Regions from separate parts of the Paraburkholderia sp. EG287B genome, predicted to be linked through region 2. Evidence: riboswitches for the same ligand, from Rfam matches in the RefSeq annotation. Region 2 holds a riboswitch; the other holds the start of a gene.

Region 1 (8,763 bases), on a different contig from region 2:
CGACCAGCGCTCGCTCGCGCCGCAGGGCGGCGAAACCTCGCTGTCTTCCCTCAAGCAGACCCAGGCCGCCGCGCCGCAGTCCGACGAAGCCCAGGTGGTTCCGCAGGTGCCGGGCATGCATATCCAGCGTGACGGCACGGAGAGCTGGCTCGTGATCGACAGCCGCACGCCCGACCAGGTCTGGGCGCAAGTGCGCCGCTTCTGGCAGGAACAGGGCTTCCTGCTCGTGGTCGACCAGCGCGACAAGGGCGTGATGGAAACGGACTGGAACGAAACCCATCCGAAGATCAGCGACGGCCTCATCCGCAACACGCTCTCGTGGGCCACGGGCAACTCGTACGTGACCGCCGAGCGTAACAAGTACCGCACGCGCCTCGAAACGTCGCCCACTGGCGGCACCTATGTGTTCATCAGCCAGAAGGGTCTGAGCGAACAGCTCTCGGGCACCAACAACGACACCAGCAAGTGGGTGCCGAAACCCAACGATCCCGCGCTCGAAGCCGAATACCTCAAGCGCCTCATGATGACGCTCGCGAACGCGAAGCCGGGTGTGCCCGACGCGCAGGTCGCGGCCGAAGCCGACGCCAAGGCCAACAGCAAGGGCACCGACGCGAAGTCGAAGGCTCCGGACGCCGCTGCGGCCGCCATGGCCGCGCAGAACGTCGCAGCCGTGGGCCAGCAATCGGGCAGCGGCTCGTCGAACGCGCAGGGCACGTCTGGCCAGTACGCCTCGTCGGAGCTCACGCTCGGCGAGCCGTACGACCGCGCGTGGGTGCGCGTGGGCATCGCGCTCGATCGCGCCAACTTCACGGTGGACGATCGCGACCGCACGAAGGGCATCTACTACGTGCGCTACGTCGATCCGAAGGACCACAGCTCGGACGAGCAGGGGTTCTGGAACCAGATCTTCCACGGCCGCAAGGAAAAGACCGCGAAGCAGTACAAGCTCAACGTGCGCGCCGTGACCGACAACCAGACGCGCGTCGCGATCGTGGACGACAGCGGCCAGATCGACTCGTCGCGCCCGGCGCAGGAGATCATGAGCCTCGTGGTCGACGAACTGCACTAAGCATTGCGCCTGAGCCAGCGTAGTCTGGCTCAAGACTGCAAAAGAAAAACCCGCCTGCGCTTGCCCGCGCAGGCGGGTTTTTCATGCCCGCGCGCCGTACTCAGTGCGGAATCATCCAGGTGAGCACGTTCTGCTGCAGCCACACGAGAATGCCGAGCAGCACCGTCAACAGGATCGAGTGCTTGAAGGTCTTCGCGAACACAATGCCTTCCTGCCCCTTGAGGTCCGTAGTGGCGACGCCCGTCGCGATGTTCTGCGGCGAGATCATCTTGCCCATGACGCCGCCCGACGAGTTGGTCGCCGCCATCAGGATCGGGTTGAGGTTGAGCTGTTTCGCGGCCACCACCTGCAGGTTGCCGAACAGCGCATTGCCCGAGGTGTCGCTGCCTGAGAGGAACACCGCGACCCAGCCGAGGAAGGCCGAAACGAGCGGGAAGAACGCGCCGACCGACGACACCGCGAGACCCAGCGTATACGTGAGCCCCGAGTAGTTCATCAGGAACGCGAGCCCGACGATCGTCGCGACCGTGAGGATGGCGATGCGCGTCTGCACCCAGGTATCGACGATCGCGACGCCGAAATCGGCGGGCTTCAGGCGCACGACGAATGCGGTGATGATCGCCGCGACGAGAATCGCCGTGCCGGTGGCGAGCGGCTGGAAGTCCCAGATCGCGCCATAGGGCGTGTTGTAGAGCGTGATGTAGACGGCCTTGTCGAGGCCCGGCCACGGCACTTTCACCTCGCCGATCGTGAAGACCTTCGCGACGGTCCAGATGATCACGACGGCCGCGACGATGATCCACGGATACCAGCCCTGAGCGCCCGGCACGGCGCCGCGCGCTTCCTTCGCGCGATCGACCTTGATGGCGAAGCGCGGATCGGACGCGGGCTTCCACACGCGCAGGAACAGGATGGTGAGGATCAGCGAGACGAGCGACGAGAGCACGTCGGTGAGGCTGTAGTTGATGAAGTTGGCGGTGACGAACTGCGTGAGGGCGAAGCTGCCGCCCGAGACGAGCAGCACCGGCCAGATGCGCAGCATGCCGCCCATGCCCGCGTAGATCGCGATGACATAGAACGGCAGCAGCAACGCGAAGAACGGCAACTGGCGGCCGACCATCTGGCCGAGCAGATCGGAGGGCAGGTGCGTGACTGCGCCGAGCACGGTGATCGGCACGCCGAGCGCGCCGAACGCTACCGGCGCCGTGTTGAAGATCAGCGTGAAGGTCAGCGCCTCGAGCGTCGGAAAGCCGAGCATGATGAGCAGCGAACTTGTGATAGCGATCGGCGTGCCGAAGCCGGAAATCCCTTCGAACAGGGCGCCGAACGAGAAGCCGACCACGACGAGCACGATGCGCCGGTCGTTGGGCAGATTGTCGAGCAGCCACATGCGAAAGGCCGCGAAGCGGCCTGAGCGCAGCGCGATGTTGTAGAGCAGGATCGCGGTGACGACGATCCACATCACCGGCCAGAGCGCGAACACCACGCCCGCGAGCACCGAGCTGATCGCGAGATTGACCGGAAACTGCCAGCCGCCGATCGCGACGATCAGACCGACTACGAGCCCCGCTAGCGAGGCTTGCCATGCGGGCCGCCGCGCCCAGCCGAGCAGGGCGAGCACGGTGAGAATCGGCAGCACGGCGATCAGAAACGAAAACAGCAGCGAATTGCCGATGGGGGTCAACAGCTGGTGGAACATCACGTCTCCTTTATGCTGGTTCGTTATCGGCGCAGCAGTGACAGCGTGCGCCGGGGCGCGTCGTCGGCTGTGGAGTTCAGTGCGCGGCCAGGTGGCCGAGTTAAGGCGGTGCTTCAATCCCCGCTAGCCCACTTGGAGGATAGATAACGACACGGGAGCGTCAAGGAGGGAAAGTACGGTCCGGCACTGTTTTGCGGCGCATTTGCCGGCGTGGCGCGCAGCGTGAGCGTCAGTGATGCCAGTGCCCACCGCCGCCGCCCCAGTAGCCGAAGCCGAACGAGACGGCGGGCGCGCCCCAGCCCCAGCCGTACGCGGGGTAAGGGTAGTACGCGGGATACGCGGCGGGATAAGCGGGATAGGCCGGCCACGCGGGCACGGCGATCGCCACGGGCGGCGAAGGATAGAGCGGCCCCGGATACTGTGAGTCGGGCATGGCGGCCGGAGCCGGGTTCGGCGCCGTTTGCGCGACTACGGTTTCCTGCTGGGTGGCCGCGACGGGCACGGTGCCGTAGTAGTAGGGCGGGTAGCCGTAGGGGGCGTAGTAGTAGCAGCCGGAAAGCGCGGGGAGCGCGCTCGCGGCGGCGATCACAAACACAGACGGACGTTACATGGCGGGCTCCGCGAGTGGCGAACGGCCGCGCAGGATGATCGCCATCAGGCCCGAGCCGTCTGATCGCTTGAGCTTACGCCGTACGAACGCGCTTTGTGTTGTGCATCGTTAACCGAATATTTCGCGTAGCACGGTGGCTGCGATGGCATCGACCCAAGCAAACGCGGCGCAGCCCGTGAGGGTCTGCGCCGCGCATCCTTCCCTGATGCACGCCTGGGATGGCGTGTTGCCTGCCGTGTCGTTTCTGTTGCGTGCCGTCGCTTCGATCGTGCGGCCAGTCGTGCAGCCGCATCGTCGCTTCGTACTGGCGCTAATGCCTGTTTGCCACTTACTTGCCAACCTGATTGCCGATCACGCCACCCACCGCTGCGCCGCCCACGGTGGAGAGCGCATTGCCGCCGATCGCCGCGCCGGCCACGCCGCCCACGCCCGCGCCAATCACCGTATCGCGGTCGCGTCTCGACATGTTGTCGCAAGCGCCAAGACTGCCCAGCACGGCGACGAGTGTCGTCACCGTGAGTAGCGTGCGTGCACGTTTGAGCGTATTCATTGTTCGACTCCCCACGCATGATGCGTTCGAGTGGGCGGTCCGACGTGCGCTGGCGCGCACGCCACACCTTCGATATCCCCATCCTAGCCACGCGACCCGTATCCGGGTGTGTGCGCTTGTCAGAGAGTTGTGGGAGTCGTTAGAAAATGTTTCGGCGGACGGCGAGCGCCCGCCGGGGCGTAGTGAGCCCTGAGTCGGCCCGAAGTCAGCGCTTACTGGCGCTGATAGATTTCGGCGCCTTGCTTGATGAACTCGACCGCCTTCACTTCCATACCCTTCTTGAGGGCCTCGTCGTCGCTCACGCCTTGCTTGGCCGCGAAGTCGCGCACGTCCTGGGTGATCTTCATCGAGCAGAAGTGCGGGCCGCACATCGAGCAGAAGTGCGCGACCTTGGCCGAGTCCTTCGGCAGCGTTTCGTCGTGGAACTCGCGCGCCTTGTCCGGGTCGAGGCCGAGGTTGAACTGGTCTTCCCAGCGGAACTCGAAGCGCGCCTTCGACAAAGCGTTGTCGCGCACCTGGGCGCCCGGATGACCCTTCGCGAGATCGGCCGCATGCGCCGCGAGCTTGTACGTGATGATGCCTTCCTTCACGTCGTCCTTGTTCGGCAGGCCCAGGTGTTCCTTCGGCGTGACATAGCAGAGCATGGCCGTGCCGAACCAGCCGATCATCGCGGCGCCGATGCCGGAGGTGATGTGGTCGTAGCCCGGCGCGATGTCGGTGGTGAGCGGCCCGAGTGTGTAGAAGGGCGCTTCCTTGCACCAGTCGAGCTGGAGATCCATGTTCTCCTTGATGAGCTGCATCGGCACGTGGCCCGGGCCCTCGATCATCACCTGCACGTCGTGCTTCCACGCGATCTGCGTGAGCTCGCCAAGCGTCTTCAGTTCGCCGAGCTGCGCTTCGTCATTGGCGTCGTAGATCGAGCCGGGACGCAGACCGTCGCCGAGCGAGAAGCTCACGTCGTAGGCCTTCATGATTTCGCAGATCTCTTCGAAATGCTCGTAAATGAAGGACTCCTTGTGATGCGCGAGGCACCACTTGGCCATGATCGAGCCGCCGCGCGAGACGATGCCCGTCATGCGGTTCGCGGTGAGCGGCACGTACTGCAGGCGCACGCCCGCGTGGATCGTGAAGTAGTCCACGCCCTGCTCGGCCTGCTCGATGAGCGTGTCGCGGAACATTTCCCACGTGAGATCTTCGGCCTTGCCGTTGACCTTTTCGAGCGCCTGGTAGATCGGCACCGTGCCGATCGGCACCGGCGAGTTGCGGATGATCCACTCGCGCGTTTCGTGAATGTGCTTGCCGGTCGAGAGGTCCATGACCGTGTCGCCGCCCCAGCGGATCGCCCACGTCATCTTGTCGACTTCTTCGCCGATCGACGAGGTGACCGCCGAATTGCCGATGTTCGCGTTGATCTTCACGAGGAAGTTGCGGCCGATGATCATCGGCTCGCTTTCCGGGTGGTTGATGTTCGCGGGAATGATCGCGCGGCCGCGCGCGATTTCGTCGCGCACGAACTCGGGCGTGATTTCCTTGAGCGCGTTCTCGCCGAAGGCGGCTGCGCCGAACGCCTGGCCCGGATGCTGGCGGCCCATCATCGCGGCGAGCTTCGCGCCGTTCGGGCCGCTGGCCTTGAGACTTTCCAGATACTCGGCGCGGCGCTGGTTCTCGCGAATCGCGATGTATTCCATCTCCGGCGTGATGATGCCCTGACGCGCGTAGTGCATCTGCGTGACGTTCTTGCCGGCCGTCGCGCGGCGCGGCGTGCGGTGCAGGCCGGGGAAGCGCAGCTCGGCCGTCGCGGGGTCGGCGGCGCGCTCGCGGCCGTACTCGGAGGAGAGGCCCGGCAGCGCTTCGGTGTCGCCGCGCTTTTCGATCCAGTTCTGACGCAGCGCGGGCAGGCCCGCGCGAATGTCGATCTTCGCTTCAGGGTCGGTGTACGGACCCGAGGTGTCGTAGACGTAGATCGGCGGATTCTTCTCGCCGCCGAAGCCCGTGGGCGTATCCGCCTGCGTGATCTCGCGCATCGGCACGCGGATATCGGGCTGCGACCCGGTCACGTAGATCTTGCGGGAATTGGGCAGCGGCGCGATCGCGGCTTCGTCGACGTGCGCGTTGGCGGAAATGAACTTGGGATTCGCGTTCATGCGTCTCTCTCTCCATGCAAAGCAAAGTGGGAACAGCGGCTTAGCAGGAGACGAGACGGAACGTGGACGGACTTCGCTGTGATGAGATGAGGCACTGAGCGATGTTGCGAAGTCCGGACGCTTCCCTGCGCTGGCATTATCCAGATCAGGTTCAAAGGGTATTTCTCACCCGCGCAATACGCTGCACGACTTTCGTTCGATGCGGCGCATGACGCAGGACCCCCGCGTAAGCAAGGCCAAACGATACACCGCGCTGCGACGATCTGGCAAGTGTCATCTCGCGTGCGATGTGCCAGGCACGGTGTGGCGCGGTGTTTCGTGCCGGCGGAACTTACAGCGTGAAATCCTGCGAGGCTTCCGGCTGAAACAGGATGCGTTCGATCTTCAGCGTTTCGACCGCGCCGCCCGGCGTCGTGAAGCGCACGGCGTTGCCGCGCTTCGCGCCGAGGAGCGCGAGACCCGCGGGCGAGAACACGTTCAGGCGCCCGGCGTCGACGTTCGCCTCATGCGGATAGACGACGGTGTACGTGAGGGAGGCGCCGTTGCGCTCATCGACGAGCGTGACCTGCGAGTTCATCGTCACGACGTTGGCGGCCATGTCGCGCGCCTCCACGATCACGGCGTGTTCGAGCAGCTCGTCGAGCATGGCCTGGCGCGCGGGGGCGGCGCCGGGTTCGGCGGCGCATCTTTCGAGACGGGCAACATCGAGTTCGGTGAAGTAACGGATTTTCTTCGACATGGCAGTTTTCCTTGCGATCCAGAAAAGATTCGAGGTAACGGCGAGGGCCGGCGGGCGAAATCGCGCAATCGGGCGCGGGCCGCAGCGGGGCATAACGGGGCGTAACGGATCGGCCCGGAGCCCGACCGAACGGCTCCGATGGATTGGGGGAGACGGGTTCAGTGCGGGCGCCGGGCGGCGCAGAGCGGGGCGGAAAGGGGCGGCAGGGTGCGCGCTCGGGTGTCGAGAGGCCACGGCGCCGTTCGCTCGCGCCTTGCGCGTGCACGCGCTGGCGCGCCGCGCAAACGGCGCGGCGGCAAGGCGAATACGGGACGCGAAACGAGCGAAAGCATGGCGAGCGACGTGTACGAAACCTGATTAATGAAAGTTAAACGAAAGGTTGCGTCATGCTAGCACGATCCAACCGGCGTGGCGTGACCCGGTCGGCGAACGTCGATATGGTGCGCGATCGGCCGTGCTGCCTTGCGCCGCTGCCACTGTGACGCGCACGCAACGAATCGCCGCGCATAAAGCATCCTGAAAGCATCCGCAACGCCCGGCGTTGTTGCATAATGCGCTTCGCCCGTCCCGGGTGTCCTTCGTACTCCGTCTTTTTTCGCGTTCTTGCGCATCTGCACCATGCCGTCGAGCTTCACCCGTCCCGCCACCTTGCTGCCGGGGCGCCCGCGGTCCTGCCTTTCACCTGCCGCGGTGAAATGACGATGCCTCCCCGTTTGCCTTTCCACGTGAACACTCGAACTTTATTCGCCGGGGCCCGGCAGGTTGCAGCCGCGCTATGGCGTTTCGTGCGCGCCGTACGGCTGCCGCAATCGCGCACCGGACGCGTCGCGCTCTCGCTCGCCGTCGTCTACTTCGTCTGGGGCTCGACGTATCTCGGCGTGAAGGTCGCACTCGATTCGTTCCCGCCGCTCCTGCTCTCCGGCTTGCGTAATCTGCTCGCCGGGATCGGCCTGTTCGTCTTCGCCATGCGCAGGCGGCCCGTCATGCCTACGCTGCTCGAAGTGCGCAACGCGGGCGTGGTGGGCACGCTGCTCGTGGGCCTGTCGAGCGGCATGCTCGCCTACGGCATGCGTACGGTGGGCACCGGCAAGGCGGCCGTGATGGTCGCCACGGTGCCGCTGTTCGCGACTGTGATCTCGGCGGTCACCGGGCGGCGCGTGGCGAAGGCCGAATGGGCGGCGGTCGCGCTCGGCCTCGTCGGCATTGCCGTCCTTAGCCACGGCGGGGCCGCGTCCGGCTCGGCGGGCGGCAGCCTCGCGATTCTGTGCGGCGCGCTCTTCTGGGCAATCGGTGCGCATCTGGCGGGCAAGCTCACGTTGCCGACCGATCTCTTCCTCGCGACGGCGCTGCAGATCGGCCTCGGCGGCGCCATTTCGACGGCGGTCGCGTGGATCAGCGGCGAACGCATGGGCGAGCTGCATTTCCTGCCGCTCCTCGCGTTCCTCTACCTGCTTTTCATCGGCACGATGGCGGCCTATGTCGCGTATGGCTACCTGATCCGCCATACCAGCCCGCTCGTCGCGAGCAGCTGCATGTACGTGAATCCCGTCGTGGCCGTCGCGCTCGGCGCGCTGCTGCTCGGCGAGCCGGTCACGAGTGCAACCGTCGTCGCGACCGTGCTGATTCTCGGCAGCGTGGGTTTGTCGTTCCTGTTCGACGACCGCCGCCGCACGTCCTGAGTTCATCCTGACTTCGCGACGCGTTTCGCATCATCGCGCTGCGTTGCGCGCGCGGCCGCTGCGCACGTGAGGCAAGCAGCGGCCGCGACTTCATCGTTCACCGGTGACCGGCAGCCTTTCGGGCGTTAGCCGTCATCCCGGCGCCTTTACCGTCTGCCAGACACTATTTCGCCTTTTCCGCGGAGTTCGTGAGGGCGTGGCCGCCTGCGGAAACGTCCTCGCCGGCACCCGCCATCGTGTTGCAGGCCGAGAGCGCTGCCACAGAAGCGGTAA
Region 2 (8,763 bases):
TGCTCGGAGCCGTAGCGGTTGAGCGTGTAATAGCCCTGCAGCCCGAGCACGAAGCCCACGAACAGGCCCGACACGGCAATGATCAAGAGCGAATAATTGCCGACGAAGTGGATCTGCTTCGTGACAAGACGCGGCCGGCGCAGCAGCGGGAAGAATTCGAGCACGAGGCGCACGAAAAAGCGCGTCGCATGCCCCGCGCGCGCGATCGTGTCGAGCACGGTGCGCCCGATCGAGCTGATGGCGCCGATCATGAGCGGCCTCCGCCAATGCCGAAGTCCGCTTCGAGCGGCAGGTTCGACGGGTAATGGAACCGGAACGGGCCGTCCGGCGCGCCGTCGATGAACTGGCGCACGATCGGGTCGGTCGAGGCACGCAGCTCGGCCGGCGTGCCCTGCGCCTGCACCCGGCCGTTCGCCATGAAGTACACGTAGTCGGCGATCGCGAACGACTCGGGCACGTCGTGCGTGACGAGGATCGAGGTTGCGCCGAGCGCGTCGTTGAGCGTGCGGATGAGGTTCGCGGTGATGCCGAGCGAAATCGGGTCGAGACCCGCGAACGGCTCGTCGTACATCATGAGCTCGGGGTCGAGCGCGATGGCGCGCGCCAGCGCCACGCGACGCGCCATGCCGCCGGAAATTTCCGAAGGCGCGAGGTCGCGCGCGCCACGCAAGCCGACGGCGTTGAGCTTCATGAGCACGAGGTCGCGGATCAGCGCTTCAGGCAGGTCGGTGTGCTCGCGCAGGGCGAAGGCGACGTTCTCGAACACCGACATGTCGGTGAAGAGCGCGCCGAACTGGAAGAGCATGCCCATCTTGCGGCGCAGGGCGTAGAGGCCGTCGCGCGATTGCGCGCCGACGTCCTGGCCGCCGAACAGCACCTGGCCGCGCTGGGCGCGAACGAGGCCGCCGATCAGACGCAGCACTGTCGTTTTTCCGCCACCGGAGCCGCCCATGACCGCCACTACCTGACCGCGCGGGAAGCGCATGTTCAGGCCGGACAGGACGAGCCGGTCGCCGTATCCGAAGTCGACGTCGCGCAGCTCCAGCAGGGTCTCAGAGGTTGAGGGCACGTGGCAGACAGTCCATTTACACGAAGGCGGGATTATAGGGCCATCGTGGAAAACCTGCCGTGGCGCCCCTGGACCCGTTGATGTAAGCCGCAAGCGCCCGCTGCTGCGGGTTGCGGCCCCCTCGGCACCTGGCCGCGCACGCGGCGCAGCCCGATGCCAGGGCGGACCATTATTGCGTAAACGCGTTGCGCAATGCAGCAACCGCGGCAGCCGGGTCGGCCGCCTCGGTCACGGCACGCACTACCGCTGCGCTGCCGGCGCCCGTGGCGAGCACTTCGGGCAGCACGTTGCCGTCGATGCCGCCGATCGCCACCATCGGCACGACGCCGTCCAGCAGCTTCACGTAGCGGGCCAGGCGCGCGAGGCCCTGGGGGGCCGTCGGCATGGCCTTGGTCGTGGTGGCGAAGACGGCGCCGCATGCGAGGTAGCTCGGACGGAAATGCAGCGCCGTGAGCATCTCGAAGTAGCCGTGCGTCGAGAGGCCAAGGCGCACGCCGGCTGCCGCGATCGCGCCGAGGTCGGCTTCGCGCAGGTCTTCCTGGCCGAGGTGCACGCCATAAGCGCCGGCCGCGACGGCCTCCTGCCAGTGATCGTTGATGAAAAGCTGCGCGTCGTGCTTGCGGCCGGCGGCGACGCAGCGCTCGATTTCGCTCGTGAGCGCCGGCGACTTCGGCTGCTTGCTGCGCAGCTGCACCATCGTCACGCCGTAGTCGAGCACGCGCTCGACCCACTCGGCCGTAGGCAGCACCGGATACAGGCCGAGCTTCGCGGGACACGGCGCGAACGGCTGCGCGGGCGCGGCAGGCAGGTCCAGCACGCGCGGAAAACGCTCGATGTCGACGGGCCAGGCGTCGGCCTGCTGCTCGTCGCCGTCGCGCCAGGCGAGCGCGAGCACGAGCGCGTCGTGCGGATCGAAGCCGCAGTCGAGGAAGGCCGCCAGCGCCGGGATCCAGTCTTCCGCCAGCTCGCCCTCGAGCGCGTACCGCTCGCCGCCCAGATGCAGCGTGGCGCGCGCCGCCTTCGGGTGTTCGCCCGCGGCTTCGATCACGCCCGCGCCGTCGGTCATCCAGCGCGCGATGTTGGCCAGATGCGGCGCCGCGTCGGTCACGATGATCAGATCGCCGCCGTTGGGCGCGTCGGGCGGCGTGAGACAGATGCGCCACGGCGCATGCGTGGGCTGCCAGTCGCCCAGGCGCGCGCGGATGCGCTCCGCCGTTTCGGTGAGTTCGTCGGCGGGCGGCCAGAACAGTTCGCGGTCCTGCAGGCGCAGCGTTTCAGTCATCGATTGTCTCCATCCTGGTGCCAGAAAGGCATGCCCACCACGGGCGTGCTCGCGACCGCCGCTTCGCGCTCGGCCATCGGTCCGGCGAGAAACGCGGCGCGCCCCGCCTCGACGCCCTGCGCGAACGCGCGCGCCATCGCCGCGGGATGCGTGGCCTGCGAAACGGCCGTGTTGAGCAGCACGCCGTCGAAACCCCACTCCATCACCTGGCACGCGTGCGAAGGCACGCCCAGGCCCGCATCGACGATCAGCGGCACATCGGGCAAGCGCTCGCGCAGCACGCGCAAGCCGTAGGGGTTGATCACGCCCTTGCCGGTGCCGATCGGCGCGCCCCACGGCATGAGCGCCTCGCAGCCCGCGTCGAGCAGACGCCGGCCAATCACGAGATCCTCGGTGCAATACGGCAGCACCTTGAAGCCATCCTTCACGAGGCGCGACGCGGCCTCGATCAGGCCGACCGGGTCGGGCTGCAGCGTGTAGTCGTCACCGATCAGTTCGAGCTTGATCCAGTCGGTTTCGAAGACTTCGCGCGCCATGTGCGCCGTCGTCACCGCCTCGTTGACGGTGAGGCAGCCGGCCGTGTTCGGCAGGAGCGGCACGCCGTGGCGCTTGAGCAGGTCGAAGAAGCCGGCCTCGGCGGTGCCCTCGTTCATCTGGCGGCGCAGCGCGACGGTGATCATGCCGGGGCGCGCGGCCGCCATCGAGTCGGCGAGCGACTGCAGCGACGGATAGCGCGACGTGCCGAGCAGCACGCGGCTCGCGAAGGTTTCGCCGTAGAGCGTGAGCGCGTCGGCAGTGGAGGTGGTGGTCATGGGTTGGAATCCTTTGCGGTGTCGTGAAAGCGCTCGCGATGCATACGATGCGCGCGACCGCGGGCTTGGGCGAGCGAGGCTCAGCCGCCGGCCACGGGGCTCACGACGTCGAGGCGGTCGCCCGCCTGGAGCGAGCGCGCGCCATGCTGGGTGCGCGCCACGAAATCGCCGTTCAGGGCGACGGCGAACGGCGGACGCGCGCCGAATGCGGCGAGCGCATCGGCGACAGTCGCGCCCTCGGGCAGCGTGATCGGCTTCTGGTTGATATGAATGTCCATGGCAAATACGTTCTCAAACTGCGGATTTTTTCTGGTGAGGCGTCAGGCCGGCTCGTGCGCGCCCTGCGCGTGCAGCATCTCGCCCCAGCGCGACGCGCGGCGCAGCGACTCGAAGGAATCGGCATCGCTCACGCGGGCGTCGAGCAGCGCCTGGGCGACGCGCGCGGCTTCATCGGCGACTTCCGGCGCGATCATGAAGCCGTGCCGATAGAGGCCGTTCACGCGCAGCGTGGTCTTGCCGTCCCAGATGAGCGCCGGGCGGTGGTCGGGCAGCGTCGGGCGGCACTGCGTATTCAACTCGAGGATGCGCGCCTCGCCGAACGCCGGATGCACCGCAAACGCCGCGCTCAGCAGTTCGAGCGCCGAGCGCACGCTCACGGGCGAACGGTCCTCGCCTTCGATCTCGGTCGCGCCGATCACGAAGACATCGTGTTCCTTGGGCGCGATATAGAGCGGATAGCGCGGATGCAGGAGCCGCACCGGGCGCGTGAGCGTGATGCCGGGCGCGTGCACGCGCGCGACTTCGCCGCGAATGCCGCGCAACCCCGGCAGCGAAGGTTTGGCGCCCAGCCCGCGGCAGTCGATCGTCACGCGCGCGGGCGGCGGATTGGCCTCGTCGACCGTGGTGTGCCAGTGGGTAGCCACGCCGCGCGCGGCGAGCCCCGCCGCCAGCGCAGCCAGGGCCTGGCGGTTGTCGAGCTGGCCCTCGCCTTCGAGCAGCCAGCCGCGCGCGAAGCGCCCGGCGAGCGCCGGTTCGGCAGCGTCGAGCTGCGCACCCGCGAGCGCGACGAAGTTGGCATCGGCGAGCGAGCGCGGCGCATTCGCGCGCACGCGGCGCTCGAAGAGCGGGGCTTCGGTGCGATCGGCGCTATGCCAGACCACGAGCGTGCCGTTGCGCTGGAAGAACACGGGCTCCGGCAGCTCGGCCAGGATGCGCGGCCAGGTTTCGAGCGACGCGACGCCAAGCTCGGTGATGAGCAGTTCGGCGACAGCGGCCTCCGCGAGCGGCGCAAGCATGGCCGCCGCGACCCAGGCGGCGGCCTCGCCGCCTTCGGGGCCGCCGCGCTCATAAAGCGCGACGCGATGGCCCTCGCCGGCCAGACGCCACGCGACGAGCCGGCCGCTCAGGCCGCCGCCGAGCACGGCGAAGTCGGGCACGCCGCCCACGTTATGGTTGCGGCCGCGGCTCATGACGATGCTCCGTCACGCAAGGCGAGCGCGATAAGAATCGGGGAACAAAGAGAATAGGCGGTCATCGTATCCTTTCCGTACGGCAGCAGCAGACGTACCCAAGGACGAAACCGGCTGGCAAGGCCGACCGTGGAGGCTATGCGGCGCAGACGGCCCGTACGGAATGCGTACGAACCCATGCGCCCAAAGCGCAGCCCGGCGGGAAACCTAGCGCCCCCACCTTTTCAAAACCCAGGCTGGGCGCCGGCCAAGACTTTCTGGAAACTTCCCGCGCCGGTATTACCCGGATCGGGTGCAAAGGGTTTCTCTCAGCCTCACTGGCGGCATGCCCGGCATACCGGTGAAGCACCCCTGTTTCGTCAACGACGATTAGACCACAAAAGGCGCGCGGCCCGCAAACCTCGACGGAACCGGGGGACGTGGTCTGGCACAATGCCCTGAACCTGCCTCTTTCGCCTCGCAAGCCCGCGCGGTGAGACAATGGGCGCCACGCTACGGCGGCGCCGGCGTGCGCTTTTGTCCACGCCTGGCGCCGGTTTTGGCTCCGCCTGTGACCCGTTAAGACTCACTTAAGCGCCCGACGACAGAATCGCTGCAAAAATCGCTGCAACGCTGCCGCCGTGCGGCGCGCGGCGCATGCCCCCAGCGGGCCGCCACACCTTCAGGACGCACATGACCAACCAACCTGCCCGCGCCACGCCCGATCAGAACGAGCATCAGAAGATCACCGCGTGGAGCCTGATCAAGCCCTACTGGGTCTCCGAGGAACGCTGGATCGCCTGGGGCCTGCTCGTCGCGATCATCGTGATGAACCTGCTCGTCGTGTGGATCAACGTGCGCCTGAACGGCTGGAGCGCGGAGTTCTACAACGCGTTGCAGGCCAAGGACGTCAAGCGCTTCCCGCCGCTGTTGATGACCTTCACCGAACTGGCGTTCGGCTTCATCATCCTCGCGGTGTATGGCCGGTATCTGCGCCAGATGCTCGGCTTTCGCTGGCGTCAGTGGCTCACCACGCGGTTCCTGAACGAGTGGCTCGGCAAGGGCGCGTTCTACCGCATCGAGCGCGACCGCCTCGCCGACAACCCCGACCAGCGGATCAGCGACGACCTCCAGTCGTTCGCCACGACCACCCTGTCGCTCACGCTCGACCTGCTCTCGACGGTCGTCACGCTCATCTCGTTCATCACGATCCTGTGGACGCTCGCGGGCGCGCTCACCGTCACGCTGGGCGGGCAGCCGCTCGCCATTCCGGGCTACATGGTGTGGGCCGCCGCACTCTATGCCGTGTTCGGCTCGCTCGTGATCCAGAAAGTCGGTCACCCGCTCGTGTCGATCAACTATCAACAACAAAAGGTGGAAGCGGACTTCCGCTTCGGCCTGATCCGCCTGCGCGAAAACGCCGAGCAGATCGCCCTCTACGACGGCATGGACACCGAGCGCGGCAACGCGCAAGGCCTCTTCGCACACATCAAGGACAACTGGTGGCGCGTGATGAAGTACACGAAGCGCCTCACCTTCGTGCTGAGCTTCTACGGCCAGATCGCCATCATCTTCCCGCTCGTGGTGGCCGCGCCGCGCTACTTCGCGGGCGCCTTCACGTTCGGCGTGCTGATGCAGATCTCGCAGGCGTTCGGCACCGTGAGCGACTCGTTCTCGTGGTTCATCAACAGTTACTCCACGCTGGTCGAATGGCGCGCTACCGTGAATCGTCTGCGCGAATTCGTGCGTGTGGTGCACTCGCCGCGCCTGAAGGAATCGGTCTCGCCCGCCACCGAGCACGGCGGCATCAACCTGCACTTCATCGACAACAACGAGCTCGCCACCGAGCACCTCAAGCTCTCGCTGCCCAACGGCACGCCGCTCTCGGAAGTGCGCGACATCGCCATCAAGCCGGGCTCGCGCTGGCTCGTGCGCGGCCCCTCGGGCGCCGGCAAGAGCACGCTGATGCGCGCGCTCGCGGGCCTCTGGCCGTTCGGCGAAGGCTCGATCGACGCGCCTGTCGATGCGCGCATGATGTTCATCCCGCAGCAGAGCTATCTGCCCATCGGCACGCTCAAGGCGGCGCTCACCTACCCCTCGCCCGCCGACGACTACAGCGACGAAGACTGCCGCGAAGCGCTGCGCGCCTGCCGCCTAGAAGAGTACGTGGATCGTCTCGGCGAATCGGCGCACTGGACGCGCGTGCTCTCGCCGGGCGAGCAGCAACGCCTTGCGGGCGCGCGCGTGCTGCTGCACAAGCCCGACTATCTGTTCCTCGACGAAGCGACGAGCGCGCTCGACCCCGACAACGAAAGCCGGCTCTACAAGCTGTTCATGGAGCGCCTGCCCAAGGCGGCGATCGTGAGCGTCGCGCACCGCGAGTCGCTCGCGGCGTACCACCACGACACGCTCGAGATCGAGCGCATGCCCGAAGAGCGGGTTGCCGCGTGAGCGCAAGCGCTGCGCGCGTCGTGCTGATCACGGGCGCGGGCTCGGGTATCGGCGCGGCGCTCGTGCAACGCGCGCAGCCGGCGCTGGAACGCTCGGCGCACGCCCGCGTGGTCGCGCTGAGTTCGTTCGTCGCGCACCGCTACCGCGCCGGCGCGCCGTTCGCGGCCACCGCCGCCGCGAAGGCCGCGCTCGAATCCCTGGCGAAAACCGCGGCGGCCGAACTCGCGCCGCACGGCGTGACCGTGAACTGCGTCGCGCCCGGCTATACGCGCAAGGACAAGGGCCCCACGCCGGAAAACGCGCCGGTGTGGGAGCGCGCGGCGCAGGAAACGCCGCTCGGACACGTGGCCGATCCCGCCGATGTCGCCGAACTCATCGCCTTCCTGCTCTCGGACGCCGCACGCCACATCACCGGCCAGGTGATCCACGTCGACGGCGGGCTCACGCTCTAGCGCCGAGCGGTTCCGGCGCGCCATCGTTCGCTCGCTATCGAACTAAACCCGAACTAAATATCGGAATACAACGATAGCGGGCGCCCCCAAATTGCCCCTCGCCTCCGCGCGGTTTCGCACCGTAAAATACCCCTCCAGCACACCGGAGACGGGCGGCGTCGCACCGCGCAGCCCTCCAGCGTCAAGCGCACACGCCACCCAATGCGTGCTGCGTCGGCCGGGTCGCAAGCGCCGCACGGGCCGCTCGCCCGGTTCGTTGCGCGCACAACAAATATGGGGGAAGACACGCGATGGGCTACTTTCACTGGTTCACCGAGTTGAACGCGCGCGAGCGGCGCACGCTCTACGCGGGATTCGGCGGCTACGCCGTCGACGCGTTCGACTTCATGATCTACTCGTTCCTGATCCCGACGCTCATCGCGACCTGGGGCATGAGCAAGAGCGAGGCCGGCATGATCGCGACCAGCTCGCTGATCTCGTCGGCGATCGGCGGCTGGCTCGCCGGCATCCTCGCCGACCGCTACGGCCGCGTGCGCGTGCTGCAGTGGACCATCGCCACCTTCGCGCTCTTCACCTGCCTCTCCGGCTTCACGCATTCGTTCTGGCAACTGCTCGCCACGCGCACGCTGCAGGGCATCGGCTTTGGCGGCGAATGGACGGTCGTCACGATGATGATGGCCGAAACGATCCGCTCGCCGCAGCATCGCGCCAAGGCCGTGGGCACGGTGCAGAGCAGCTGGTCGTTCGGCTGGGGCGCGGCCGCCATCCTGTACGGGGCCTTCTTCGCCCTGCTGCCTGAGGAATACGCGTGGCGCGCGTGCTTCTGGATCGGCATCGTGCCTGCGCTCTGGATTCTCTATGTGCGCCGCAACGTGAGCGACCCCGACGTGTTCGTCGCCACGCGCCGGGCGCGCGAAAGCGGCGCGGTGCAAAGCCACTTCATGCAGATCTTCGCGCCCGCGCATCTGGCCACTACCCTGCTAGGCAGCGCGCTGTGCACCGGCATGCTCGGCGGCTACTACGCGATCACCACCTGGCTGCCCACCTACCTCAAGACGGTGCGCCACCTCTCGGTGTTCAACACGAGCGGCTACCTGATCGTGCTGATCGTCGGCTCGTTCACGGGCTACATCGTCGGCGCGATCCTGTGCGACAAGATCGGCCGGCGCGCCTCGCTCATCCTGTTCGCCATCGGCTCGTTTGCGCTCGGCATGGCCTACACCATGCTGCCCATCACCGACACCGCCAT

The links. A riboswitch is a leader RNA that binds a small molecule or an ion and turns the genes downstream of it on or off. The one in region 2 is predicted to bind thiamine pyrophosphate.
Region 1: another riboswitch for thiamine pyrophosphate. It lies ahead of thiC (phosphomethylpyrimidine synthase ThiC); the one in region 2 lies ahead of AB4Y40_RS33175 (FAD-dependent oxidoreductase).

Annotation. Positions count from the first base shown of each region.
Region 1 is NZ_JBFRCG010000001.1:486,047-494,809, reverse strand. Features, by position in the region: gene bamC (outer membrane protein assembly factor BamC) at 1-1,069, shown strand, start outside; gene AB4Y40_RS02195 (L-lactate permease) at 1,170-2,768, opposite strand; gene AB4Y40_RS02190 (hypothetical protein) at 2,998-3,363, opposite strand; gene AB4Y40_RS02185 (glycine zipper 2TM domain-containing protein) at 3,707-3,928, opposite strand; gene thiC (phosphomethylpyrimidine synthase ThiC) at 4,141-6,072, opposite strand; TPP riboswitch at 6,177-6,306, opposite strand; gene AB4Y40_RS02175 (GreA/GreB family elongation factor) at 6,404-6,811, opposite strand; gene AB4Y40_RS02170 (EamA family transporter) at 7,597-8,490, shown strand; gene AB4Y40_RS02165 (entericidin A/B family lipoprotein) at 8,654-8,763, opposite strand, start outside.
Region 2 is NZ_JBFRCG010000021.1:72,638-81,400, reverse strand. Features, by position in the region: gene mlaE (lipid asymmetry maintenance ABC transporter permease subunit MlaE) at 1-251, opposite strand, end outside; gene AB4Y40_RS33195 (ABC transporter ATP-binding protein) at 248-1,069, opposite strand; gene thiE (thiamine phosphate synthase) at 1,239-2,351, opposite strand; gene AB4Y40_RS33185 (thiazole synthase) at 2,348-3,163, opposite strand; gene thiS (sulfur carrier protein ThiS) at 3,244-3,441, opposite strand; gene AB4Y40_RS33175 (FAD-dependent oxidoreductase) at 3,484-4,632, opposite strand; TPP riboswitch at 4,881-4,995, opposite strand; gene AB4Y40_RS33170 (ABC transporter ATP-binding protein/permease) at 5,305-7,062, shown strand; partial or broken gene AB4Y40_RS33165 (SDR family NAD(P)-dependent oxidoreductase) at 7,116-7,514, shown strand; gene AB4Y40_RS33160 (MFS transporter) at 7,805-8,763, shown strand, end outside.